Regions from separate parts of the Priestia megaterium genome, predicted to be linked through region 1. Evidence: a T-box and tRNA genes for the amino acid it is inferred to sense, from the RefSeq annotation. Region 1 holds a T-box; the other regions hold tRNA genes.
The links. The T-box of region 1 lies ahead of ileS (isoleucine--tRNA ligase). A T-box ahead of a tRNA ligase gene usually reads a tRNA of that ligase, here a tRNA-Ile.
Positions count from the first base shown of each region.

Region 2: it has a tRNA-Ile gene. The T-box ahead of ileS (isoleucine--tRNA ligase) is inferred to sense a tRNA for this amino acid. The anticodon was not compared.
Region 3: it has a tRNA-Ile gene. The T-box ahead of ileS (isoleucine--tRNA ligase) is inferred to sense a tRNA for this amino acid. The anticodon was not compared.

Region 1 is NZ_CP023317.1:2,674,272-2,677,444, reverse strand. It holds gene CEQ83_RS13475 (phosphorothioated DNA-binding restriction endonuclease) at 1-77, shown strand, start outside; gene CEQ83_RS13470 (GIY-YIG nuclease family protein) at 180-1,166, shown strand; T-box leader at 1,256-1,497, shown strand; gene ileS (isoleucine--tRNA ligase) at 1,550-3,173, shown strand, end outside.
Region 2 is NZ_CP023317.1:4,656,729-4,659,901, forward strand. It holds gene glgB (1,4-alpha-glucan branching protein GlgB) at 1-1,302, opposite strand, end outside; tRNA gene CEQ83_RS23805 (tRNA-Glu) at 1,598-1,669, opposite strand; tRNA gene CEQ83_RS23810 (tRNA-Ser) at 1,690-1,780, opposite strand; tRNA gene CEQ83_RS23815 (tRNA-Asn) at 1,784-1,858, opposite strand; tRNA gene CEQ83_RS23820 (tRNA-Ile) at 1,862-1,938, opposite strand; tRNA gene CEQ83_RS23825 (tRNA-Gly) at 1,945-2,018, opposite strand; tRNA gene CEQ83_RS23830 (tRNA-His) at 2,030-2,105, opposite strand; tRNA gene CEQ83_RS23835 (tRNA-Phe) at 2,116-2,191, opposite strand; tRNA gene CEQ83_RS23840 (tRNA-Asp) at 2,200-2,275, opposite strand; tRNA gene CEQ83_RS23845 (tRNA-Met) at 2,280-2,356, opposite strand; tRNA gene CEQ83_RS23850 (tRNA-Ser) at 2,382-2,474, opposite strand; tRNA gene CEQ83_RS23855 (tRNA-Met) at 2,502-2,578, opposite strand; tRNA gene CEQ83_RS23860 (tRNA-Ala) at 2,609-2,684, opposite strand; tRNA gene CEQ83_RS23865 (tRNA-Pro) at 2,690-2,766, opposite strand; tRNA gene CEQ83_RS23870 (tRNA-Arg) at 2,771-2,847, opposite strand; tRNA gene CEQ83_RS23875 (tRNA-Leu) at 2,857-2,945, opposite strand; tRNA gene CEQ83_RS23880 (tRNA-Gly) at 2,960-3,034, opposite strand; tRNA gene CEQ83_RS23885 (tRNA-Leu) at 3,058-3,139, opposite strand; tRNA gene CEQ83_RS23890 (tRNA-Lys) at 3,154-3,173, opposite strand, start outside.
Region 3 is NZ_CP023317.1:591,117-594,289, forward strand. It holds tRNA gene CEQ83_RS03115 (tRNA-Tyr) at 1-11, shown strand, start outside; tRNA gene CEQ83_RS03120 (tRNA-Gln) at 18-92, shown strand; tRNA gene CEQ83_RS03125 (tRNA-Lys) at 97-169, shown strand; tRNA gene CEQ83_RS03130 (tRNA-Gly) at 179-253, shown strand; tRNA gene CEQ83_RS03135 (tRNA-Arg) at 260-336, shown strand; tRNA gene CEQ83_RS03140 (tRNA-Pro) at 341-417, shown strand; tRNA gene CEQ83_RS03145 (tRNA-Ala) at 423-498, shown strand; tRNA gene CEQ83_RS03150 (tRNA-Met) at 529-605, shown strand; tRNA gene CEQ83_RS03155 (tRNA-Ser) at 633-725, shown strand; tRNA gene CEQ83_RS03160 (tRNA-Met) at 751-827, shown strand; tRNA gene CEQ83_RS03165 (tRNA-Asp) at 832-907, shown strand; tRNA gene CEQ83_RS03170 (tRNA-Phe) at 918-993, shown strand; tRNA gene CEQ83_RS03175 (tRNA-His) at 1,004-1,079, shown strand; tRNA gene CEQ83_RS03180 (tRNA-Gly) at 1,091-1,164, shown strand; tRNA gene CEQ83_RS03185 (tRNA-Ile) at 1,171-1,247, shown strand; tRNA gene CEQ83_RS03190 (tRNA-Asn) at 1,251-1,325, shown strand; tRNA gene CEQ83_RS03195 (tRNA-Glu) at 1,330-1,401, shown strand; gene CEQ83_RS03200 (M48 family metallopeptidase) at 1,611-2,870, shown strand.

The DNA.
Region 1 (3,173 bases):
GTGAAGATTTTCTTGGGTGGCATGTTAGAGAAGTATTTAGGGGACCTGCTAGATATCAAGCAGGTGATATAAATTAATTTTTGTGAATGATAGATTGCTGCGTCTATAATTAGGAAGTGATTTACATATTGTAATGTCAGTTAAAATACGTTCAAGAAGATATAGACGGAGGAAGAAAGATGCTACGAAAAAGCGGTGCGAAACGAATACAGACTTGGTTTTACGATGAAGATCCAAATGGGATTAAAGTATTTGAGGTGCCGAATACAACGATACAGGCTGTATTCATTCCCAGAAATAGTTTGAAAGATTTAAAGGGTGAAAGCGAAGTAGAAAAGCCCGGCATTTATTTTTTATTTGGAGAAGATAAAGAGGCATATATTGGAGAGGCAGAAGTGGGATATGAACGTTTAAGACAGCATGCTAGTCCATCAACAGGTAAAAGTTTTTGGGATGTGGCCGTGTTAATTGTCTCTAATGCTTCTCAAGATCAATTAGATAAAGTTGATGTAAAATACTTAGAACATATTTCTTATCTAGCAGCCATGCGCTCTGGTACATATGATATTAATCAAACCGTTCCCACAAAACCGTTTGTGCGTGAATTTAGACGAGACGACCTGACAGATATTTTTAATGTTATTAAAGTTTTACTTGGTGGGTTAGGCTTTTCCATTTTTGCGGATGCTTCAAATGGAATAGAATATGAAAGCGAAGCTGTACAGTCTGGTGACATACCAAAGATTGAAGCAGAGCAAGCGATAGAAGAGGTTGTTCAAGTTGAGACACATTTGTCAAAAGATATAAAATCAGTAATAGTAGAGGACGTTCTATATTGTAAGCGCCGAGATGCGTATGCGACCGGGAAATATGTTAGCGATGGATTTCTTGTCTATAAAGGAGCTTTGCTTGCGAGCGAACAACAGCTAGAAGGAGCTAAACTTAAAAGGCAGCAAGACCATATTAATACTTTTCTAGAAAACGGTGTACTAGAAATAAAAGATGGTAGATACATGCTGGTACAAGATCAAATTTTTTCTTCTATCTCAGCTGCGGCAGTGTTTGTGACACAGCGAAGAAGCAGTGGAACTTCTGAATGGAAAGATAAGAACGGGATAACAGCGCGTAATAAAATCGATCAAATGTTAAGTGCAGAAACAAAATAACTTAGATCTAAACCTTTGGATTTCAATAAGGATTTTAAAACATTGACATTCCCTTCCAAAGCGCATAAAATAACTACTAATAAAAGCACACAAATTCGTTGAAGAGAATCAGTACGCTGCAAGTTTGTTCCACAGAGAGCTGGTGATAGCTGAAAGCCAGTGTTCAAGCTGCAGGGGAATATCCTCTCTGAGAAGTCAAACTGAACGATAAGTAAGTTTGAACGGTAGTCTACCGTTAAAAAGAACGCGTATGATTGTACGTTGCTGAGTGCTATTGATGAACGGATCAATAGAAGCCAGGGTGGTACCGCGGTTAAAACCCGTCCCTAGTCATAGGGACGGGTTTCTTTGTGTGCTTTTAACTTTAAAAGGAGTGGTATCACATGAAAGAAGTGAATGTAAGGGAGTCTTCGCAAGAGCGCGAACAGCGTATCCAGCAGCAGTGGCAAAAAGGAAATGTGTTTCAGCAGTCGGTTCAAAATCGAGAAGGGCATCCTTCGTTTGTATTTTATGAAGGGCCTCCAACAGCCAACGGTTTGCCTCACGTGGGGCATGCGCTAGGCCGGACGATTAAAGACGTGGTGGCTCGTTATAAAACGATGACAGGGCATCAAGTGATCCGAAAAGCAGGCTGGGATACGCACGGACTGCCGGTAGAGCTCGGTGTCGAAAAGCAGCTCGGGATATCGGGGAAGCATGACATTGAAAAATACGGCGTAGAAGCTTTTATCAACAAGTGTAAGGAAAGTGTGTTTGTGTATGAAAAACAATGGCGCACGTTCACGGAGCAGCTTGGCTATTGGGTTGATATGGAAGACCCTTACATCACCTTAGAGAATTCCTACATTGAAAGCGTATGGAACGTGCTTGGCACGATTCATCACAAAGGACTTCTTTATAAAGGCCACCGCGTATCACCTTACTGCCCGAGCTGTCAAACGTCGCTAAGTTCGCATGAAGTAGCGCAAGGGTATAAAGATGTAAAAGATTTAACGGTAACGGTGAAATTTAAAGTGAAAAACCGCGATAATGAGTATTTTTTAGGGTGGACGACAACGCCTTGGACGCTTCCGTCAAACGTGGCGCTTGCGGTGCATGAAGAGATGAACTACGTTCGCGCTGAGCAAGGCGACAGCGTGTATATAGTGGCAGAAGCACTTGCAGACAAAGTGTTAAAAGGAGAGTATACGGTTTTATCTCATCATAAAGGAAATGAGTTAAAAGGGATGTCATATGAGCCGCCGTTTGATTTTGTGAAAGTGGAAAAAGGGCATGAAGTCGTAACGGCTGATTACGTAACGGATCAAAGCGGAACGGGTGTTGTTCATTTAGCACCTGCATATGGTGAAGATGATTACAGAGTCGTAAAAGAAAACGGCTTTTCGTTTGTGAACGTAGTGGATGAAAAAGGACAGTACACGTCTGAAGTGCCGCCTTTTCAAGGACGTTTCGTGAAAGACTGCGACGTTGATATCGTTCGTCATTTAGCAAATGAAGGCGTGCTGTATCATAAAGAAAAGCATGAGCACAGCTATCCGTTTTGCTGGCGATGCGACTCGCCGCTTCTTTATTACGCAAATGAAAGCTGGTTTATCCAAACGACGGCGTTGAAGGAACAGTTTTTGAAAAACAATGAAAGCGTGACGTGGTACCCGAATCATATCAAGCACGGTCGCTTTGGCAACTTTTTAGAAAATATGGTGGACTGGAACATCAGCAGAAAGCGCTACTGGGGAACGCCGCTGAACGTATGGGAATGCGGGGAATGTGCGCATCAAGTAGCTCCGAAAAGTATCAAAGAGCTTCAAAATCATGCGTCTCATTCCGTTGATGACAGCATTGAACTTCATAAGCCTTATGTAGATGACGTGCGGCTGACGTGTCCGGTCTGCAGCGGAGAAATGAAGCGAACGCCGGAAGTGATTGACGTTTGGTTTGACAGCGGATCGATGCCGTTTGCGCAGTATCACTATCCGTTTGAAAACAGCGAACTGTTTCAAAAGCAGT
Region 2 (3,173 bases), 2.0 Mb from region 1:
ATGTACGACTTCATCATGAGAAAGCGGCAAAATAAAGTTTTCGTTAAACGCATACATTAGTGAAAAGGTCATTTTATCGTGAAGATAGGGACGTCTTTCCACGCCAGCTTCCATGTACGTTAAAACGTCATTCATCCATCCCATGTTCCACTTATAATTAAAGCCTAAACCGCCCTCATACGTAGGTGCTGTAACAAGGGGCCAATCCGTTGAATCTTCTGCCATCATTAATATCGTTTCATCAGATTTAAAAACAGCTTCATTCAATTTTTTTAAGAAGCTGACAGCTCCATCATTTACTGCTTTTCCAGAAGAATTTTGCCAATAAAGCATATTAGCTACAGCATCTACTCGAAATCCATCTATGTGGAAGTACTCCAACCAAAACAAAGCGTTCGAAATGAGAAAACTTTGTACTTCAGGCTTGCCTAAATCGAAATTAGCTGTTCCCCAAACATAGTTTTCACGGTCGGGTTCTTTTTTGTATTCATAAGTAGGTTCTCCATCGAACATATACAGACCATGTTCATCCTTACAAAAATGCCCGGGTACCCAGTCTAAAAGAACGCCTATATTATTTTGATGACACTCATCTATAAAGTTCATCAACTCTTTGGGTGTACCGTATCGACTGGTAGCAGAATAGTATCCAGTTCCTTGATATCCCCAGGATCGGTCGAGCGGATGCTCAATGACTGGTAATAACTCAATATGTGTAAAACCTTGTTCAGCAATATAAGGAATAAGCTCCTGTGCTAATTCACTGTATGTATAAAGGCTGCCATCTTCATGAGTCCTCCAAGACCCTGCATGCAGCTCGTAAATACACAGTGGTCTTTCATATATATTTTGCTGTTTTTTCTTTCTACGCCAATATTGGTCGTTCCATTTGTACCCATCCAATGAGTAAACAATAGACGCAGTGTTTGGACGCACTTCACTGAAGAAAGCGTATGGATCTGCTTTTAATTTTTTTTGATTGCTTTGTGTGATGATTTCATATTTATAAATAGTCCCTTGTTCTAATTCAGGGATAAATGTCATCCAAATACCTTCTTCATTAACTTTAACCATTGAATGTTGAAAACCGTTCCATTTATTAAAATCACCTACAACGCTTACACCCTTTGCATGAGGTGCCCACACGCAAAATCGTACGCCTTCAATTCCTTCTACCGTTACCTGATGCGCACCGAAAATAGAGTAACTGCGAAATAAGTTTCCTTCGTGATACAAATGAACATCAAATTCAGTAGGCTGAACCGCTAGATTCACTTTTGCCACCCCTTTAACTTCAAACATAATATACGCACATAATATACGCTTCTTACCACTCATTCCCTTTTATAGTAAAAACATAAACCTTTTCTACAAATATAATAGAATAAATGTTCTCTAAAATTACTCTTTATTCCATACTCTTCATACTTTATTACTTTATGAATAATTCCATATGATATAGGGAAAATCCTGCTTAAAACTTACTTTTTATTCTGAAAATTCATGGTAATTATTCCTAACTATTATTCCTGTTTACTTAATCTTTAAAAAAGCGCAAATAAAAAAAAGGTTTGCATATATGCAAACCTTTTTAAGATGACCCGTACGGGATTCGAACCCGTGTTACCGCCGTGAAAGGGCGGTGTCTTAACCGCTTGACCAACGGGCCATATTTAAATTTAAAACGACTGGCGGAGAAGGAGGGATTTGAACCCTCGCGCCGCTTACACGACCTACACCCTTAGCAGGGGCGCCTCTTCAGCCACTTGAGTACTTCTCCGTATGGCTCCACAGGTAGGACTCGAACCTACGACCGATCGGTTAACAGCCGATAGCTCTACCACTGAGCTACTGTGGAATATGGTGGGCCTAAGTGGACTCGAACCACCGACCTCACGCTTATCAGGCGTGCGCTCTAACCAGCTGAGCTATAGGCCCATTATTTGGAGCGGGTGATGAGAATCGAACTCACGACATCAGCTTGGAAGGCTGAGGTTTTACCACTAAACTACACCCGCGTTACTTAAGATGGGGCGACTGATGGGAATCGAACCCACGAATGCCGGAACCACAATCCGGTGCGTTAACCACTTCGCCACAATCGCCGTCTTAAAATGGTGGCTCGGGACGGAATCGAACCGCCGACACAAGGATTTTCAGTCCTTTGCTCTACCAACTGAGCTACCGAGCCAAACAAAATGGCGGTCCCGACGGGAATCGAACCCGCGATCTCCTGCGTGACAGGCAGGCATGTTAACCGCTACACCACGGGACCACTTTGGTTGCGGGGACAGGATTTGAACCTGCGACCTTCGGGTTATGAGCCCGACGAGCTACCGAACTGCTCCACCCCGCGATGATATGAATATGATATAAATAAATGGCGGAGGAAGAGGGATTCGAACCCCCGCGGGCTTTAACACCCCTGTCGGTTTTCAAGACCGATCCCTTCAGCCGGACTTGGGTATTCCTCCGTATATTTATAACAAATGTAACTTATATGGTAGCGGCGGAGGGAGTCGAACCCACGACCTCACGGGTATGAACCGTACGCTCTAGCCAGCTGAGCTACACCGCCATATTATTCGTTACAATTATTTAATTTCATTGGTGGAGCCTAGCGGGATCGAACCGCTGACCTCCTGCGTGCAAGGCAGGCGCTCTCCCAGCTGAGCTAAGGCCCCATAAATGGTCGGGAAGACAGGATTCGAACCTGCGACCCCTTGGTCCCAAACCAAGTGCTCTACCAAGCTGAGCTACTTCCCGTTTATGGCGCGCCCGAGAGGAGTCGAACCCCTAACCTTTTGATCCGTAGTCAAACGCTCTATCCAATTGAGCTACGGGCGCTTATTAAAATGGTGCCGAGGGCCGGACTTGAACCGGCACGGTAGTCACCTACCGCAGGATTTTAAGTCCTGTGTGTCTGCCAATTCCACCACCCCGGCAGGACTTATATACGTGGAGCGGAAGACGAGGTTCGAACTCGCGACCCCCACCTTGGCAAGGTGGTGTTCTACCACTGAACTACTTCCGCGCATATATGAAATTAAGTAAAGATGCGGGTGAAGGGACTTGAACCCCCACGTCGTAAGACACTAGATCCTAAGTCTAGCGCGTCTGCCAATTCCGCCACACCCGCGTGTGAATATTAAATGGTGAGCCATGAAGGACTC
Region 3 (3,173 bases), 2.1 Mb from region 1:
CCCCTCCACCATTTTATTGGGCTATCGCCAAGCGGTAAGGCAACGGATTTTGATTCCGTCATGCGTTGGTTCGAATCCAGCTAGCCCAGCCATAGAGAGCCATTAGCTCAGTTGGTAGAGCATCTGACTTTTAATCAGAGGGTCGAAGGTTCGAGTCCTTCATGGCTCATTTTAATAAGCGGAAGTAGTTCAGTGGTAGAACACCACCTTGCCAAGGTGGGGGTCGCGAGTTCGAACCTCGTCTTCCGCTCCATATAAAGCGCCCGTAGCTCAATTGGATAGAGCGTTTGACTACGGATCAAAAGGTTAGGGGTTCGACTCCTCTCGGGCGCGCCATAAACGGGAAGTAGCTCAGCTTGGTAGAGCACTTGGTTTGGGACCAAGGGGTCGCAGGTTCGAATCCTGTCTTCCCGACCATTTATGGGGCCTTAGCTCAGCTGGGAGAGCGCCTGCCTTGCACGCAGGAGGTCAGCGGTTCGATCCCGCTAGGCTCCACCAATGAAATTAAATAATTGTAACGAATAATATGGCGGTGTAGCTCAGCTGGCTAGAGCGTACGGTTCATACCCGTGAGGTCGTGGGTTCGACTCCCTCCGCCGCTACCATATAAGTTACATTTGTTATAAATATACGGAGGAATACCCAAGTCCGGCTGAAGGGATCGGTCTTGAAAACCGACAGGGGTGTTAAAGCCCGCGGGGGTTCGAATCCCTCTTCCTCCGCCATTTATTTATATCATATTCATATCATCGCGGGGTGGAGCAGTTCGGTAGCTCGTCGGGCTCATAACCCGAAGGTCGCAGGTTCAAATCCTGTCCCCGCAACCAAAGTGGTCCCGTGGTGTAGCGGTTAACATGCCTGCCTGTCACGCAGGAGATCGCGGGTTCGATTCCCGTCGGGACCGCCATTTTGTTTGGGGCTCGGTAGCTCAGTTGGTAGAGCAAAGGACTGAAAATCCTTGTGTCGGCGGTTCGATTCCGTCCCGAGCCACCATTTTAAGACGGCGATTGTGGCGAAGTGGTTAACGCACCGGATTGTGGTTCCGGCATTCGTGGGTTCGATTCCCATCAGTCGCCCCATCTTAAGTAACGCGGGTGTAGTTTAGTGGTAAAACCTCAGCCTTCCAAGCTGATGTCGTGAGTTCGATTCTCATCACCCGCTCCAAATAATGGGCCTATAGCTCAGCTGGTTAGAGCGCACGCCTGATAAGCGTGAGGTCGGTGGTTCGAGTCCACTTAGGCCCACCATATTCCACAGTAGCTCAGTGGTAGAGCTATCGGCTGTTAACCGATCGGTCGTAGGTTCGAGTCCTACCTGTGGAGCCATACTGGCCCGTTGGTCAAGCGGTTAAGACACCGCCCTTTCACGGCGGTAACACGGGTTCGAATCCCGTACGGGTCATCTCAAAAGCAGTTTGCATATGCAAACTGCTTTTTTTGTTTGTAAACAGAGTTTAGACAAAAGAATAAACTCTGTTTTTCGTTTTTCTATGATTTTCTCTTCACAATTTGCATTTCCTATAGCACATCTCTAAACGCTTGTTCTAAATTTCGAAAAAAAACCTACAATAGTAATAACAGAATACTGTTTGTACAAAAGGAGGGGAATGCGTGAAAAAAATTGTTTTGTGGTCCATCGGAGTTTTTCTTGTGTATGCAGCTTGTATATGGGTGTATTTATTTTATATAAGTGACACCTCTATTCCACAATCATTAAAAGGTACCAGCGTGGATCCGGCTACGTTTATGAATGCAAGAGAACTTATGTTAACCGAAAAATATTCAAAGATTAGAGATGCGCTCTTTTTTATCCGAATTCCATATGAGTGGTTAGGGTTTATTTTAATTTTAGTGTTAGGTGTGTCTAAGAAAGTGAATAAGTGGTCTAAAGACGTCAGTCGTTTCAGTCTTCTCCAAACTGCTATTTATGTATTTTGGTTATCTGTTCTGCTGCTGATCTACTCTTTTCCTATGGACTGGATTAGCTATAAGCTTTCAACGGCTTACCATATTACGACGCAACCTTTCCAAGGATGGATGAAAGATCTTTTTACAGATTTTTGGGTGAACTATGCCACGATGTTTTTAGTGATTGCTGTGTTATATGCATTCATTCGTAAGTTTTCAAAAAGATGGTGGCTGTATGCGTGGCTAGTATCTATTCCATTTACGCTATTTTTGACGTTTATTCAACCAGTGGTTATCGATCCGTTATATAACGATTTTTATCCATTAAAGAATAAAGAGCTGGAGACGAAAATTTTGCATTTAGCAGATGAAGCTCATATACCTGCTAAGCATGTATATGAAGTAAACATGTCTGAAAAAACGAACTCTCTCAATGCATATGTAACGGGAATAGGTTCTAATTCAAGAATTGTGTTATGGGATACTACTCTTAATAAATTGACGGAACGTGAAATTTTGTTTATCATGGCGCACGAAATGGGTCACTATGTGAAGAAACATATTTATGTAGGGATTGCTTCAGCCTTAGTTTTATCGATTGTAGGTTTATGGCTAACGAAACATTTTGCTAGCTTTGTGATTAAGAGATGGGGGAAAGCATTAAAAATCACTTCTCTTAGTGATTTAAATTCATTACCGCTTATTCTACTTATTTTTTCTGTGCTCACATTTGCTGTAAGTCCTTTAACAAATATGCAGTCGCGTCATCATGAACTTCAATCTGACACGTACGCCATGGACTTAACAGGAGATAAACAAGCTGCTATTAAAACATTTCAGGATTTAACAAAATCAGGACTGTCCCAGGTGAATCCGCCGTATTTAGTGAAAATTTTTCGATATGGTCATCCAACAATATTGGAAAGAATTTCATTTGTTGAGAAGTATGAAAGAAATGAATAAGTGATATAAGAAAAAGTAAAGGATATATGAAGCCTTTTATACGTAGGTATTAATAGAAAAGCCTCCTTGCGAGTAGGAAAAAAATTCTAAAAGGAGGTTTCATTTTCGAAAGTACTGTTATATAATAACGTATGTAAAATAAAAACTGTTTTATAACAATAGGGAGTAATAGTTATTTGTGATTGAAAAGATAGCAGTCAAACTTATCAGCGTATATTCACCTCAGCAAAGTCTTACTACATGTCCTTCAACTATTTACTTATTTCATCTACGTTCTTACTAACACTATGGCAAACTGCTAAT